Regions from separate parts of the Streptomyces aquilus genome, predicted to be linked through region 1. Evidence: predicted binding sites of a transcription regulator. Region 1 holds the regulator's gene; the other holds the start of a gene.
What was found. The regulator HrcA, encoded in region 1, represses chaperone genes, less so after heat shock. The targets are predictions, from matches to a motif close to TTNGCACTCNGNNNNNCNGAGTGCNAA.

Region 1 (8,171 bases):
GCGGCTCACCTCCGAGGGCCCGGAACGCCGACAACGCTGTCGTGGCGTCGGCCAGTTCGGCGGCCAGCACCTCCACGAGCTGCCCGGCGGGCAGCGGGCGGGCCATCCGGTGCCCCTGTCCCGCCCACAGGGCCATGCCCTGCGCGTCCTTGGCCTTGGCGGCGGCCTTGCGCAGGGGGGAGGTCAGGTGGTGGACCTCGGGGTAGGCGGCGGGGGCGTACGGGCCGTGCTCGCGCATGAAGCGGTTGACGAGCCCGCGGGCCGGCCGGCCGGAGAAGGCCCGGGTGAGTTCCGTCCGCACGAAGAGGGGGTTGGTCAGCGCCTGCTTGTGGAGGTCGGCGGCGCCGGACTCGGGGGTGGCGAGGAAGGCGGTGCCGAGCTGGGCGGCACTGGCGCCGGCGGCGAGCACGGCGGCGATCTGGCTGCCGCGCATGAGGCCGCCGGCGGCGACGACGGGAATCCCGACGGTCTCCCGGATCTGCCCGACGAGCGAGAGCAGCCCGAGCCCGGCGCCGTCGTTCTCGGGGACGTCCCGGTGGGTGCCCTGATGCCCGCCGGCCTCGACGCCCTGCGCGATGACCGCGTCGGCCCCGGCCCGCTCGACGGCGAGGGCCTCGTCGGGGGTGGTCGCGGTGACGAGCGTGACGGTCCCGGCCCGCCGCAGCGCCTCCAGCACCTCACCGTTCGGCACGCCGAAGTGGAAGGAGACGACGGGGACGGGGTTGTCGAGGAGTACGGCGAGCTTGGCGTCGTATCCGTCGTCCCGCCCGCTGTCGCGGTCGCCGAGCTCGGTCTCGTACCAGGCCGCTTCACCGGCGAGCTGGTGGGCGTACACGTCGACCGCCGCGGGATCGGCGTACTCGGGCTGCGGCATGAAGAGGTTCACGCCGAAAGGCCGCCCGGTCAGCCCGCGCAACTGCTTGATCTCCTGGTACATGCCGTCGGCCGTCTTGTACCCGGCGGCAAGGAACCCGAGCCCCCCGGCCTCGGACACGGCGGCCGCGAGCTGCGGCACGGAGACACCGCCCGCCATGGGGGCCTGCACGATCGGATAGGGGAAGAGATCGGTCAGCGCGGAGGACATGCCCGCATGGTGTCACGTCCCCCGAACAAGTCCGAATCCGGCCTTCCCCAGGCATAGTCCCTTGGCACAAGAAGGCACCGATCACCTCACGGCGCCGGCGCCCCTCCCGCCTCAGCGCCCGTTGAACGCGTCCTTCAACCGCGAGAACAGCCCTTGCTGCCCCGGCCGACTGTGTCCGCCCGGGGGCCGACCCCCGGACCCCCAGCAGTACGCCCAGTTCACCTCAGCGCCCGTTGAACGCGTCCTTCAACCGCGAGAACAGCCCTTGCTGCCCCGGCTGGAACTGACCCTGGGGCCGCTCCTCGCCGCGCAGCTTCGCCAGTTCGCGCAGCAGTCGCTCCTGCTCCGGGTCCAGCTTGTTCGGGGTCTGTACCTCGACGTGCACGATGAGATCGCCCCGGCCGCCGCCCCGCAGATGCGTGACACCGCGGCCGTGCAGCGGGATCGACTGCCCGGACTGGGTGCCCGGCCGGATGTCGACCTCCTCCAGGCCGTCCAGCGTCTCCAGCGGCACCTTCGTGCCGAGCGCCGCCGCCGTCATCGGGATCGTCACCGTGCAGTGCAGATCGTCACCGCGCCGCTGGAACATCGGGTGCGGCAGCTCATGGATCTCGACGTACAGGTCACCGGCGGGACCGCCACCGGGCCCGACCTCGCCCTCACCCGCGAGCTGGATCCGCGTGCCGTTGTCGACACCGGCCGGGATCTTCACGGTCAGCGTGCGACGCGAGCGGACCCGGCCGTCACCGGCGCACTCGGGGCACGGCGTCGGCACGACCGTGCCGAAGCCCTGGCACTGCGGGCAGGGCCGCGAGGTCATGACCTGGCCCAGGAAGGACCGGGTGACCTGGGAGACCTCACCGCGGCCCCGGCACATGTCACACGTCTGCGCGGAGGTCCCCGGCGCCGCACCCTCACCGTTGCAGGTGGAGCAGACGATCGCGGTGTCGACCTGGATGTCCTTCGTGGTGCCGAAGGCCGCCTCGTCAAGCTCGATCTCCAGCCGGATCATCGCGTCCTGGCCGCGCCGGGTGCGCGAGCGCGGACCGCGCTGGGACGCCGTACCGAAGAACGCGTCCATGATGTCCGAGAAGTTCCCGAAGCCACCGGCACCGAAGCCGCCCGCGCCGCCGCCGCCCGCCTGGGACAGCGGGTCGCCGCCGAGGTCGTAGACCTGCTTCTTCTGCGGGTCCGACAAGACCTCGTAAGCGGCGTTGATCTCCTTGAACCGCTCCTGGGTCTTCGGATCCGGGTTGACGTCCGGGTGCAGCTCGCGTGCGAGCCGACGGAACGCCTTCTTGATCTCATCCTGCGACGCGTCGCGGCGCACGCCGAGAACGGCGTAGTAGTCCGTGGCCACTTACGACTCCGCCAGGATCTGTCCGACGTACCGTGCCACTGCGCGTACCGCTCCCATCGTTCCCGGGTAATCCATGCGGGTCGGTCCGACCACGCCGAGCTTGGCTACTGCCTCGCCGCCCGAACCGTAGCCGACCGACACCACCGAAGTTGAGTTGAGTCCCTCATAGGCGTTCTCGTGACCGATGCGTACGGTCATGCCCGAATCCCCTGCCTCGCCAAGCAACTTGAGGAGCACGACCTGCTCCTCCAGCGCCTCCAGGACGGGCCGGATGGTGAGGGGGAAGTCATGTCCGAAGCGGGTGAGATTGGCGGTGCCGCCGATCATCAACCGCTCCTCGTTCTCCTCGACGAGTGTCTCCAGCAGAGTGGAGAGCACAGTCGCGACCGTACCCCGATCCTCGACGTCGAAGCCTTCGGGCAGGTCCTCGACCAGTCGCGGCACGTCGGTGAAGCGACGCCCCGCGACCCTGCTGTTGAGGCGCGCCCGCAGATCGGCCAGCGAGGCCTCCCCGAAGGGCGCCGGGCAGTCGATCATGCGCTGCTCGACCCGGCCCGTGTCGGTGATCAGGACGAGCATCACGCGCGCGGGAGCGAGCGAGAGCAGCTCCACGTGCCGCACGGTGGACCGCGTCAGCGACGGGTACTGCACCACCGCCACCTGCCGGGTGAGCTGCGCGAGCAGCCGCACGGTGCGGGCCACCACGTCGTCGAGGTCGACGGCGCCGTCGAGGAAGTTCTGGATGGCGCGCCGCTCGGGCGCGGTCATCGGCTTGACGCCCGCGAGCTTGTCGACGAACAGCCGATAGCCCTTGTCGGTGGGGATGCGCCCGGCGCTGGTGTGCGGCTGGGCGATGAACCCCTCGTCCTCCAGGGCGGCCATGTCGTTGCGCACGGTCGCCGGGGAGACGCCGAGGTTGTGCCGCTCGGTGAGGGCCTTGGAACCCACGGGCTCCTCGGTGCCGACGTAGTCCTGGACGATGGCGCGCAGCACCTGAAGCCTGCGTTCACTCAGCATCCGCGCACACCTCCAGAAGTCGTTCCCCAGGCCCCCGCCTGGCACTCTGTCCGTCCGAGTGCCAGCGTTCCCCGCGGCCCAGTGTACGGCGGCGGGGTACCACCCGGGCAAGGTCGGCCCGGGTGTGACCGCCTGTACCGCTAGCGTCGCGGTATGACGGTGACTTGGGAAGAGCTGGGGTGGCAGAGGGTGGCGGCCGGGGTGGGCCGATGCCGGCTGCCGGTCTGGGACTGCACGGCGGGGCTGGTCGTCGGCGCGGACACGGCCCTGTTGGTGGACGCCGGGTCGAGTCTCGCGGAGGGGGCGCGGCTGCGCGCGCAGGCGGAGGCGCTCGCCGGGCACCGTGTGACCCATCTCGCGCTCACCCACCCCCACTTCGACCATGTCTTCGGCGCGGCCGCGTTCGCGGGCGCGGAGGTGTTCGGTCCGGTCGGCATGGACACGCTCCTCGATCAGCACCAGGCCCGCGCGGAGCTGCGCGCGGACGCGGTACGGGAGGGGCTGGCGGAGCACCTGGCCGACGAGGCGGTCGACGCCCTCCCCCACCCCCGCCATCTGGTCTCCGGCGAGTGGACCCTCGACCTCGGCGGCGGCCGGCAGGTCCTGCTGGCGAACGTCGGCCCTGGGCACACGGCCCACGATCTCGCCGTCCTCGTCCCGGGCTCGCCCGAAGTGGTGTTCTGCGGCGACCTGGTCGAGGAGTCCGGCGAGCCGCAGGCGGGCCCGGACGCCGTACCGTCGCACTGGCCGGCCGCCCTGGACCGGCTCCTGGAGCTGGGCGGCGAGGACGCGCTGTACGTGCCCGGTCACGGAGCGGTGGTGGACGCGGCGTTCGTACGGGCCCAGCGCGACGCCCTGGCACGGCGTTTCGGCGTGTCGCACTGACCCGCCGCGGGCTTCTCCTATCGTCATCCGAATGCGCCAGTACTCCGCCGACCTGACCCCGCCGTGGAAGAAGCCGAAGCCCGTCCCGGAGGTCCCGGCCGAGCCCGGCCTGGTGGTCGAGGAGCCGGGCACCGGTTTCTGCGGCGCGGTGATCCGCTGCGAGGCGGGCACGGTGACCCTGGAGGACCGCTTCGGCAAGCTCCGGGTGTTCCCGTTGGAGCCGAGGGGCTTCCTGCTGGAGGGCAGGGTGGTGACGCTCGTACGCCCGACGTCGTCGGCTCCGGTACGTCCCACCCGTACGGCTTCCGGCTCGGTGGCCGTCCCCGGCGCCTGGGCACGCGTGGCCCGCGCCGGCCGCATCTACGTCGAGGGCCGGCACGACGCCGAACTGGTCGAGAAGGTGTGGGGCGACGACCTGCGCATCGAGGGCGTGGTGGTGGAGTACCTGGAGGGCGTGGACGACCTCCCGTCGATCGTCGCGGAGTTCGCGCCGGGCCCGGACGCGCGGCTGGGCGTCCTGGTGGACCACTTGGTGCCGGGCACGAAGGAGTGGCGGATCGCCCAGCAGGTCACGAGCGACCACGCGCTCGTCGTGGGCCACCCGTACATCGACATCTGGGAGGCGGTGAAGCCGTCGTCCCTGGGCATCGCGGCGTGGCCGCGTGTCCCGCACGGCCAGGACTGGAAGACGGGCGTGTGCAAGGCCCTGGGCTGGCCGTCGGAGAACACGGGCGCGGTGTGGCAGGCGATCCTGAAGCGGGTGAACTCCTACAAGGACCTGGAGCCGGAGCTCCTGGGCCGAGTGGAGGAACTGATCGATTTCGTCACGGCGTAGGAAAGACGCGCTGAGGGCGCCTAATCCACCAGGTCCCGCACCACCGCATCCGCCAGCAGCCGCCCCCGAAGCGTCAGCACCGCACGTCCCTCGTCGTACGGCTCCTGTCGCAGAAGCCCGTCCGACAGCGCCCGGCGAGCGGCCCGCAGACCCTCCTCCCGGAGCAGGTCAAGCGGCACACCCTCCCTCAACCGCAGCTCCAGCAGAATCCGCTCGACCCTCCGGTCCTCCTCCGACAGCACCTCACGCCCCGCCCCCGGCGAGCGTCCCGCCGCCAGCGCCGCCGCGTACGCGCCGGGGTGCTTCACGTTCCACCAGCGCACCCCGCCGACGTGCGAGTGCGCTCCCGGCCCCGCGCCCCACCAGTCCGCGCCGCGCCAGTACAGCTCGTTGTGGAGGCACCGCCCGGCCTCGGAGGTCGCCCAGTTCGAGACCTCGTACCAGTCGAAGCCGGCGGCCGCGAACGCGTCCTCCGCGATCAGGTACCGGTCCGCGTGGACGTCGTCGTCGGTCATGGGGACCTCGCCGCGGCGGATGCGCCGGGCCAGCTGGGTGCCCTCCTCGACGATCAGCGCGTACGCCGAGACGTGGTCGGGGCCGGCGCCGATCGCCGCGTCCAGGGAGGCCCGCCAGTCGTCGTCCGACTCGCCCGGGGTGCCGTAGATCAGGTCCAGGTTGACGTGCTCGAAGCCCGCCGCCCGCGCCTCCGCCACGCACGCCTCGGGGCGCCCCGGCGTGTGGGTCCGGTCCAGCACGCGCAGCACATGCTGCTTCGCGCTCTGCATGCCGAAGGAGATCCTGTTGAAGCCGCCCGCGCGCAGGGTGGCCAGATAGGCCGGGTCCACCGACTCCGGGTTCGCCTCCGTGGTGACCTCGGCGTCCGCCGCGAGGCCGAACTCGTCGCGGATCGCGGCCAGCATCCGGACGAGATCATCCGCGGCCAGCAGGGTCGGCGTACCGCCGCCCACGAACACCGTGCGGACCTCGCGCGGGTCGTCCCCCAGCACCTTCCGGGCCAGCCTGATCTCGTCGATCAGGGTGTCGGCGTAGTTGTCGCGGGAGGCGAGGACGCCGCCGGTGCCGCGCAGCTCGGTCGCGGTGTAGGTGTTGAAGTCGCAGTACCCGCAGCGGGTCGCGCAGTAGGGGACGTGCAGATAGAACCCGAGGGGGCGCTCGGCGGCTCCGGAGAGCGCGTGCGCGGGGAGTGCGCCGTCGTCGGGGACGGGCTCGCCGTCGGGGAGTGCGGAAGGCATGTGTCCCATTGTCCCGTACGTCGGCGACGGGCCCGGATGGCTCAGTCCGGGCCGCCGGTCGGGGCCCGCTGCCGTATTGCTGGAGGTCCGGGCACATCGAGACAGGAGGCCGTCATGGGCACGTCCAGGCCGCTCCGCACCGCCACCTCCGCACCGCTCGCCGGCCTCCTACTCGCCCTCGCCCTGGCCGCCCCCGCCACCGCCGCCCCCGTGCCCTGCACCACCGGCACCGGCCCCTACCAGCGGGAGCTGGAGCGGCATCTGCGGCTCGGGGTGGACGGGCGGCAGTCGGCGGCGGACTGCGAGGCGATCCGTGCCTTCCAGTCCCGCAACGGCGTCCGGCCCGCCGACGGGTACGCGGGCCTCGCGACGTACCGGACCATGCTGGTGGTGGAGGCCCGCGCGAACCCGAACGCGGCCGGCCGCTGCCCGGTGCGCGCGTACCGGGTCGCCTGTGTGGACCTGGACCGGCAGCTGATGTGGGTGCAGAAGGGGAGCCGGGTGGTGTTCGCGCCGGTGCCGATCCGCTCCGGCCGCGACGGCTACGAGACCCGCACCGGATGGCACACCGTCTACTGGCGGGAGATCGACCACTACTCCGACCTGTACGAGGCGCCGATGCCGTACGCCCAGTTCTTCGACGAGGGCCAGGCCTTCCACGGCAGCAACGGCGACCTGTACAGCGGCGGCTCGCACGGCTGCGTCAATCTGCGGCTCGACGACGCGCGGCGACTGTGGAACACCCTCGCCGAGAACGACTCGGTCTTCGTGTGGGGCGTCAAACCGGGCACGGAACGCACTCTCAGGCCCACAGCTCCTTCGCCGGCGGCACATACGCCACCGCCGACCCCTGGTGCTCGCTGAACCGGCTCAGTTCGTCCTGTGCCGCCATCCGCCGCTGGACGCGGACGAACAGCGCCGGGTCCCGCAGGTAGGCGAGGAACAGCAGGCCGCGGTCGTCGGGGCCGTCGTCGTAGGAGTAGCCGCGGCGCAGCATGCGGGCGCCGCCGTCGAGGCGGGGGCTGGCGGCGCGGACGTGGGCGCCGAGCGGGGTGATGTACCGGCCGTGCGGGGTCTTGGCGAAGATGTCCACGTCGTCGTCCTCGCGCCCGCCGTCCAGCGGGGCGCCGTCGGCCCGGCGGCGGCCGATGACCTCCTCCTGCCGCCGCGGGGTGAGGCGTGCGAAGTCGTCGACGCGCAGCCGGATTCGGCGGACGACGAGGAAGGTCCCGCCGTCCGGCCGCCACACCCAGCGCTCGCACTCCTCGGCGGTCGGGTTCGCCGAGCCGTCCTTGAAGCCGAGCAGGTTGCGGGGCACCGAGCCGGTCGGGTGCGGCGGCAGGAAGCCCGGCTGCCGCCAGCGCGGCCGCAGCTCCGGGTGGGCGAGCCGGGCCGCGGTGCGGGTGAGGGCGTCCGGGTCGTCGGCGCAGAGCTGGACGAGCAGGTCGCCGCCGCAGCGGGCGGGGTCGAGCCGGTCGCCGGGGAAGGGCGGCAACTCCCGCAAGGTGTTCGGGGCGAGGCGGGGGCCGAGGCCGACGGTTGCGGTCAGGGACGGGGCGCGGTCCGCCGCGAGGACACCGGCCCAGGCGCCGAGCACGGTGCGCAGTCGGCGGGGGCCCGCGGTGAGGTCGTACGACAGGACGAGCGCGGCGCTCTGCTGCGCGGTGGTCACCCCGGGCTGGCGTACGCCGTCGGCGCCCGGGCCCTCGCGGCCGGACCGGGGGGCGGCCGTGCAGC
Region 2 (8,171 bases), 1.3 Mb from region 1:
CTGGGGAACCTGTAAAGCGACAGACCGCGCCTACGACTTGGCGGCGGCCTCCGCTGACTCCGTCGCCCCCTCCGCCACCAGCGTCCCGTCCCCCGCCACCCGCTGCCGCGGGATGAACGACGCGACCGCGAAGGCCAGCAGCGCCGCTCCGGCGCCGACCGCCAGGACCGCCTTGAAGCCGTTCTCGGACGGCAGCGCGTAACCGCCGAAGTCGGTGGTCAGCTGGGCCAGGATGACGCCGGCGATGGCGCTGGCCGACGAGGTGCCGATGGAGCGCATCAGGGTGTTGAGGCTGTTCGCCGCGGCCGTCTCCGACGCGGGCACCGCGCCCATGATGAGCGCGGGCATCGAGCCGTACGTGAAGCCGATGCCGGCGCCGATGACGCAGGAGACGAGCACGAAGTGCCAGACCTCGCTCATCAGGACGATGTTGAGGCCGTACCCGGCGGCGACGATCAGGGCGCCGATCATCAGCGTGGCCTTCGGGCCGCGGGCCTTGGAGACGGCGGCGGAGATCGGTGCCGTGGCCATCATGACCAGGCCGGAGGGGGCCATGACCAGACCGGCGGCCAGCATCGACTTGCCGAGGCCGTAACCGGTCTGGGCCGGGAGCTGGAGAAGCTGCGGGATGACCAGGCTCATCGCGAACATGGCGAAGCCGACCGCGATCGAGGCGAGGTTGGTGACCAGTACCTGACGGCGGGCGGTGGTGCGCAGGTCCACCAGCGGCTGGTCGGTGCGCAGTTCGAAGAAGCCCCAGGCCAGCAGGATCACGACGGCCGCGAGGAAGAGTCCGATCGTGGTGCCGCTGCCCCAGCCCCAGTCGGCGCCCTTGGAGATGGCGAGGAGCAGGCAGACGAGCCCTGCCGCCATGCCCAGGGCACCCACGAGGTCGAAACGGCCGCCGGTGCGCACCTTGGACTCCGGTACGAAGACGGTGACCAGGCCGATGGCCACGGCGCCGAGCGCAGCCGAGGTCCAGAACAGCACGTGCCAGCTGAAGTTGTCGGCGATGAGCGCGGCGGCGGGCAGCCCGAGGGCGCCGCCGATGCCGAGGGAGGCGCTCATCAGGGCGGTCGCGGAGGCCAGCCGCTCGGCGGGCAGTTCGTCGCGCATGATGCTGATGCCGAGCGGGATGACACCGGAGGCGAGGCCCTGGAGGGCACGGCCGATGATCATCGGCAGGAGGGAGTCGGCCAGCGCGCAGACGACCGAGCCGACGATCAGCATGACGCCGCTGATCAGCAGCATGCGGCGCTTGCCGAACATGTCGCCGAGGCGTCCGACGACCGGCGTGGCCACGGCGGCGGCGAGCAGCGTGGCGGTGACGGCCCAGGCGGTGTCGGAGGCGGGCGCGTCCAGGAGCCTCGGCAGCTCGGGGACGATCGGGATCACCAGGGTCTGCATCAGCGAGACCACGATTCCGGCGAAGGCCAGCACCACCACCACGGCGTTCGACCGTGGTACTGCGGAAGGAGCGTCGGACATGGCGGGGCCTCCATCGGCGTAGTACTTGACCTACGCAACATTAAGTCAGTTGATTGACTTAATGAAGAGGTCCAGGTCAGCCGTACTGCTCCACGAGGGAGCGCACCCTGTCCGCGTCCAGCTCGTAGACCGTTTCGTGCGCCCGGGGATCCCGCGCGTGGAGCGTGTGGAAGAGCGGGCCGGAGGGCCCGCCGAGCACCACGAGGGAGGCGGACGCCCCGCGCACCGCCCGCTCGGTGCCCGGCGCCGCCGTCAGGTCGATGCGGTTGACCACGCCGGGCGTCACCCACACCGGCACCGACTCCAGCAGCCCGAAGAGCTGGAGATGGAAGTGCCCGGTGAGGACGACCCGGACATCGCTGCCGCGCAGGGCGTCGGCGAGGTCGGCGGGGTTGCGCAGGCCGAAGACCTGCTGGAGGGGGTTGTCGAGGGCGATGGGCGGGTGGTGGAAGGCGAGGACGGTGCCGTGCCCGGCCGGGGTGCTCACCACCTGCCGCAGCCAGGCGAGCTGCCCGGCGGAGAGGTGGCCGTGCACCTTGCCGGGCACCAGCGAGTCGAGCGTGACGAACCGCCACCCGGCGACGGTGCTCACCGCGGCCCGCTCACCGGCCTCCGACGCGAACACCGCCTCCGGCTCGTCATGCCCGCTGCCGAGCACCTTCCCGAAGGCCTCGCGCTCGTCGTGGTTGCCGGTCGTGCAGAACACCGGCACCCCGCCCAGCACGTCCCGCGCGAACCCGCCCACCAGTGCCCGCACGGCCGTGTACGCCTCCGGGGAACCGTCGTCGGCGAGATCGCCGGTGACGACGACGGCGTCGATGCCCCGCAGATGCCGGAGTTCGTCGAGGAGAAGCCGCAGGGAGTCATGCGCGTTGACGCCGTGCCGGTTGACGGCGTCGGTGCGCTCCAGGTGCGTGTCCGAGAGCTGGAGAATCCTCATCTCCCGGACACTACACAGGAGTTGACGGTCAGCTCAGCGACTGGAGGGCCGCCGCGTCGTACGGCTTCAGCTCGTCGAGGCGGCCCGCGAGGACCTTCGCCGCCCACTCCGGGTCCTGGAGCAGCGCGCGGCCGACGGCGACGAGGTCGAACTCGTCGCGCTCCAGCCGGTCGAGGAGGTCGTCCAGGCCCTTGAGCGGGGAGCCCTCGCCGACGAACGCGTTGATGAAGTCGCCGTCGAGGCCGACCGAGCCGACGGTGATGGTGGGCTTGCCGGTGAGCTTCTTGGTCCAGCCCGCGAGGTTGAGGTCGGCGCCGTCGAACTCCGGGAGCCAGTAGCGGCGGGTGGAGGCGTGGAAGGCGTCGACGCCGGCCGCGGCGAGCGGGGTCAGGATGGCCTCCAGCTCCTCCGGGGTCTCGGCGAGCCGGGCGTCGTAGGCCTCCTGCTTCCACTGCGAGTAGCGGAAGATGACCGGGAAGTCGGCGGAGACGGTCTCGCGGACGGCGGCGACGATCTCGGCGGCGAACTTGGTGCGGGCGACCGCGTCACCGCCGTAGGCGTCGGTACGGCGGTTGGTGCCCGCCCACAGGAACTGGTCGACCAGGTAGCCGTGCGCGCCGTGGATCTCCACGCCGTCCATGCCGATGCGCTCCGCGGCGGCCGCGGCCTCGGCGAAGGCGCCGATGACGTCGTCGAGGTCGCGCTGGGTCATGGCCGTGCCGGTGGGCTCGGTCTCGCCGATGCGCAGGCCGGAGGGGCCGACCGCGGGGGCCTCGGGGACGGGGTTCTGGCCCTCCTTGCGGACCATGCCGATGTGCCACAGCTGCGGGACGATGGTGCCGCCCGCCGCGTGCACGTCCGCGGCCACCTGCTGCCAGCCCGCGAGCTGCTCCGCGCCGTGGAAGCGCGGGACGCGGCTGCTGTTGCCGGCCGAGTCGTGACCGACGTACGTCCCCTCGGTGACGACCAGGCCGACGCCCGCCGCGGCGCGCCGCGCGTAGTACGAGGCCACGTCGGCGCCCGGGATACCGCCCGGGGAGAACATCCGGGTCATCGGCGCCATCACGATGCGGTTCGGGACGGTCAGACCGTTGATCGCGATCGGCCGGGCGAGGATCTCGGCGGCGCGGGTGGGGGAGGCGGTCACGCGGGGGCTCCTAGCGGTGGGGTACCAGCGGGTATGTGCATACGCATGGACACTACGCACTGAGCAACCGCTCAGGACACCCCTCCATTTCCTCCGGCCCCTGTGATCCCGCCCACCTCCGGAAACGCCCGAGGGCGGCACCCCCTGTCGGAACAGGGGGTGCCGCCCTCGGTTAGGACGAGTCCGATCCGCCGGGGATCAGAAGTCCATGTCACCGCCCGGCATGCCGCCACCGGCGGGCGCGGCGGCCTTCTCCGGCTTGTCGGCGATGACGGCCTCGGTGGTGAGGAAGAGCGCGGCGATCGACGCGGCGTTCTGGAGCGCGGAGCGCGTGACCTTCGCCGGGTCGATGATGCCTTCCTTGACCAGGTCGACGTACTCACCGGTCGCGGCGTTGAGGCCGTGACCCGGGGTGAGGTTGCGGACCTTCTCCACCACGACGCCACCCTCGAGGCCGGCGTTGACGGCGATCTGCTTCAGCGGGGCCTCAAGGGCGAGCTTGACGGCGGCGGCGCCGGTCGCCTCGTCACCCTCCAGCTCCAGCTTCTCGAAGACACCGGAGGCCTGGAGCAGGGCCACGCCACCACCGGCGACGATGCCCTCCTCGACGGCCGCCTTGGCGTTGCGCACGGCGTCCTCGATGCGGTGCTTGCGCTCCTTGAGCTCGACCTCGGTCGCGGCACCGGCCTTGATGACGGCGACGCCACCGGCGAGCTTCGCCAGGCGCTCCTGGAGCTTCTCGCGGTCGTAGTCGGAGTCGCTGTTCTCGATCTCGGCGCGGATCTGGTTCACGCGACCGGCGACCTGGTCGGCGGAGCCGGCACCGTCGACGATGGTGGTCTCGTCCTTGGTGATGACGACCTTGCGGGCGCGGCCCAGGAGGTCCAGGGTCGCGTTCTCCAGCTTGAGGCCGACCTCCTCGGAGATGACCTCGCCGCCCGTGAGGATGGCGATGTCGCCGAGCATGGCCTTGCGGCGGTCACCGAAGCCCGGGGCCTTGACGGCGACGGACTTGAAGGTGCCGCGGATCTTGTTGACGACCAGGGTCGACAGGGCCTCGCCCTCGACGTCCTCGGCGATGATCAGCAGCGGCTTGCCCGACTGCATGACCTTCTCCAGGAGCGGGAGCAGGTCCTTGACGGAGCCGATCTTGGAGTTGGCGATCAGGATGTACGGGTCGTCGAGCGACGCCTCCATACGCTCCATGTCGGTGGCGAAGTAGGCGGAGATGTAGCCCTTGTCGAAGCGCATACCCTCCGTCAGCTCCAGCTCCAGACCGAAGGTCTGGGACTCCTCGACGGTGATGACGCCTTCCTTGCCGACCTTGTCCATCGCCTCGGCGATGAGCTCGCCGATCTGGGTGTCGGCGGCGGAGATGGAGGCCGTGGAAGCGATCTGCTCCTTGGTCTCGACATCCTTCGCCTGCTCAAGGAGGGCACCGGAGACGGCCTCGACGGCCTTCTCGATACCGCGCTTGAGAGCCATCGGGTTGGCACCGGCGGCCACGTTGCGCAGACCCTCGCGCACCAGGGCCTGGGCCAGGACGGTCGCGGTCGTCGTGCCGTCACCGGCTACGTCGTCGGTCTTCTTCGCGACTTCCTTGACCAGCTCGGCGCCGATCTTCTCGTACGGGTCCTCGAGCTCGATCTCCTTGGCGATGGACACACCATCGTTGGTGATCGTGGGGGCGCCCCACTTCTTCTCGAGGACGACGTTGCGACCCTTGGGGCCGAGCGTCACCTTGACGGCGTCCGCGAGCTGGTTCATGCCGCGCTCGAGGCCGCGCCGCGCCTCCTCGTCGAACGCGATGATCTTGGCCATGTGAAGTGGTCCCTCCAGGACTGGGGGTGATTCCTTCGGACCGCGCCCGCGCCCGCGACGGACGGCTCGCACACCTCGTGGTTCCTTGCCCCACCTGGCCTGCGGGCCTCACCGACCCGGTCCTTCTTTGTCACTCTCACCTTCAGAGTGCTAACGCCAATGATTAGCACTCGGCCCCTGCGAGTGCAAGCGCCTCCCGGGGATCGGGCGGCCCCGCCACCAGCCCTCGACCCGCCCCGGACAGGCCGAAGGGCCCGTACCCCTCGCGAGGTACGAGCCCTTCAACAGAAGACGTCGCTTGCGGTTTGGTCGGTCGCGCGATCAGGCGGTGACGCGAACCATGTCGGCCTGCGGGCCCTTCTGGCCCTGCGAGATCTCGAACTCCACCCGCTGGCCCTCTTCCAGGGTGCGGTACCCGTCCATCTGGATCGCGCTGTAGTGGACGAAAACATCCGCACCACCGTCGACCGCGATGAAGCCGTACCCCTTCTCCGCGTTGAACCACTTGACGGTGCCCTGAGCCATGCCTAACTCCCCTATTACTGGCCCTTGCACAGATCCACACTTCGCGGATCCGGGTCAGACCTCACCCCCCACGGATTGGGGGCGTGCGCCGGAACGCGTCGACCGCGGCTGAATGTATCTGTCCAACTGCCGTCTGCAACAGGTCAATCGGACGAGAATTCTGGACGTGCGGGGTCCGGAATGTAGTGAGAATTCACCCGAACTCAGGGCAAGTCGGGCCCCATAAAAGGCACAAAACTCGCAAAAGAACCGCACACTTTGGCTACTTCTCGACGCAAGTGGAGCAGGTACTCATATGCGTGTGGCATGGAAGGCGCAGCAGGTTCCCCAACTGTACCGCGCTCAACCATAGAGAATTGCCCCCTCCGCTTCTCTCACGGAGGGGGCAATTCAATGAACTCTCGGTAATGAGCGTTACCGAAGGTAATGTTCGGTCATTCGGTCAGCCGCCGGCGACGGCCGGGATGATCGAGACGCCCGCGCCGTCCGGGGTGGCGGTCTCCAGGCCCTGCTCGAAGCGGACGTCGTCGTCGTTGACGTACACGTTGACGAAGCGGCGCAGCTTGCCCTGGTCGTCGAGGACGCGGGCGGCGATGCCCGTGTGGTTCTTCTCCAGGTCGGCGATGACGTCGGCGAGGGTGGCACCCTCGGCGGCGACCTCGGCCTGCCCGCCGGTGTAGGTGCGCAGGATGGTGGGGATGCGGACGGTGACGCTCACGTTGGAACCTCCGGTCAGGGTGACACACCTAGGGGCGGGGGGAACTGCGCGACCAGCCCCCACCGGCCCGCAGACGAAAACGGTTATGCGAGGCCGGCCTCACGGAACGAATCGAGGTTGGGGCGGATGGTCGCGGTAAGCCCCGTACCCGCCACCGCATCCAGCGTCTTCAGCCCATCGCCCGTGTTCAGCACAACGGTCGTCAACGTCGGATCCAGCAACCCGTTCTCGATCAGCTTTCGAGTCACGCCCACGGTCACACCACCGGCGGTCTCCGCGAAGATGCCCTCCGTGCGGGCCAGCAGCTTGATCGCGTCGACGATCTGCTCGTCGTTGACGTCCTCCACGGCACCGCCCGTGCGGCGCGCGATGTCGAGGACGTAGGGGCCGTCGGCCGGGTTGCCGATGGCGAGGGACTTGGCGATGGTGTTCGGCTTCTGGGGACGGACGACGTCGTGGCCCGCCTTGTAGGCGACGGACACCGGCGAGCAGCCCTCCGCCTGGGCGCCGAAGATCTTGTACGGCTTGTCCTCGACCAGCCCGAGCTTGATCAGCTCCTGGAGCCCCTTGTCGATCTTCGTGAGCTGCGAGCCGGAGGCGATCGGGACGACCAGCTGGTCCGGGAGCCGCCAGCCGAGCTGCTCGCAGATCTCGTACGCCAGGGTCTTGGACCCCTCCGCGTAGTACGGCCGCAGGTTGACGTTGACGAAGCCCCAGCCCTCGCCGGCCGGGTCGCCGATCAGCTCGGAGCAGAAGCGGTTCACGTCGTCGTAATTGCCCTCGATGCCGACGAGCTCACCGCCGTATACAGCGGCCATGACGACCTTGCCCTGCTCCAGGTCGTGCGGGATGAACACGCAGGAGCGGAAGCCGGCGCGGGCGGCGGCGGCGCCGACGGCACCCGCGAGGTTGCCGGTGGAGGAGCAGGAGAGCGTGGTGAAGCCGAAGACGCGGGCGGCCTCGATGGCCTGGGCGACGACCCGGTCCTTGAAGGAGTGCGTCGGGTTGCCGGAGTCGTCCTTCACGAAGAGCTTGCCGGCCTCGACACCCAGTTCGCGGGCGAGGTTGTCGGCCTGGACGAGCTTGGTCCAGCCGGGGTTGATGTTGGGCTTGCCGGCCACGTCCGCGGGGACGGGCAGCAGCGGTGCGTAGCGCCAGATGTTCGCGGGTCCCGCCTCGATCTGCTTGCGGAGCTCCTCGGCGTCGTAGGCGGAGAAGTCGTAGGCGATCTCGAGCGGGCCGAAACACTCCTCGCACGCGAAGACCGGGCCGAGCGGCACCCGGTGGCCGCATTCACGGCAGCTGAGCGCCGCGGCGGGACCGAGGTCTACGCTGGTGGAGGCGGAATCGGTGGTGCTTGCAACAGTCTGCGCAGCCATGAGAGGCGAGGCCCTTTCTCCTCATCTTCCTCACGACGCATCTCGCCGTGAGACGGATTTGGCACCTTCCCTAGCCGGGAGCCTCGCGGTGCGATCGATACTGATCGCTACGAGACCGGCTGGAGGGTTGCCGGGGCTTCATCGGGCCGTATC

Region 2: a site for HrcA is predicted at 5,524-5,550, ahead of groL (chaperonin GroEL). Genes of this name have one in related genera too.

The regions. Positions count from the first base shown of each region.
Region 1 is NZ_CP034463.1:3,650,087-3,658,257, forward strand. It holds gene EJC51_RS16820 (nitronate monooxygenase) at 1-1,084, opposite strand, end outside; gene dnaJ (molecular chaperone DnaJ) at 1,308-2,444, opposite strand; gene hrcA (heat-inducible transcriptional repressor HrcA) at 2,445-3,461, opposite strand; gene EJC51_RS16835 (MBL fold metallo-hydrolase) at 3,615-4,346, shown strand; gene EJC51_RS16840 (DUF3097 domain-containing protein) at 4,378-5,181, shown strand; gene hemW (radical SAM family heme chaperone HemW) at 5,202-6,434, opposite strand; gene EJC51_RS16850 (L,D-transpeptidase family protein) at 6,549-7,298, shown strand; gene EJC51_RS16855 (Dyp-type peroxidase) at 7,237-8,171, opposite strand, start outside.
Region 2 is NZ_CP034463.1:4,963,420-4,971,590, forward strand. It holds gene EJC51_RS22820 (hypothetical protein) at 1-15, shown strand, start outside; gene EJC51_RS22825 (MFS transporter) at 31-1,488, opposite strand; gene EJC51_RS22830 (metallophosphoesterase family protein) at 1,565-2,428, opposite strand; gene EJC51_RS22835 (NADH:flavin oxidoreductase) at 2,457-3,575, opposite strand; gene groL (chaperonin GroEL) at 3,774-5,396, opposite strand; gene EJC51_RS22845 (cold-shock protein) at 5,718-5,921, opposite strand; gene EJC51_RS22850 (ubiquitin-like small modifier protein 1) at 6,364-6,639, opposite strand; gene thrC (threonine synthase) at 6,723-8,018, opposite strand; SAM riboswitch class I at 8,037-8,171, opposite strand, start outside.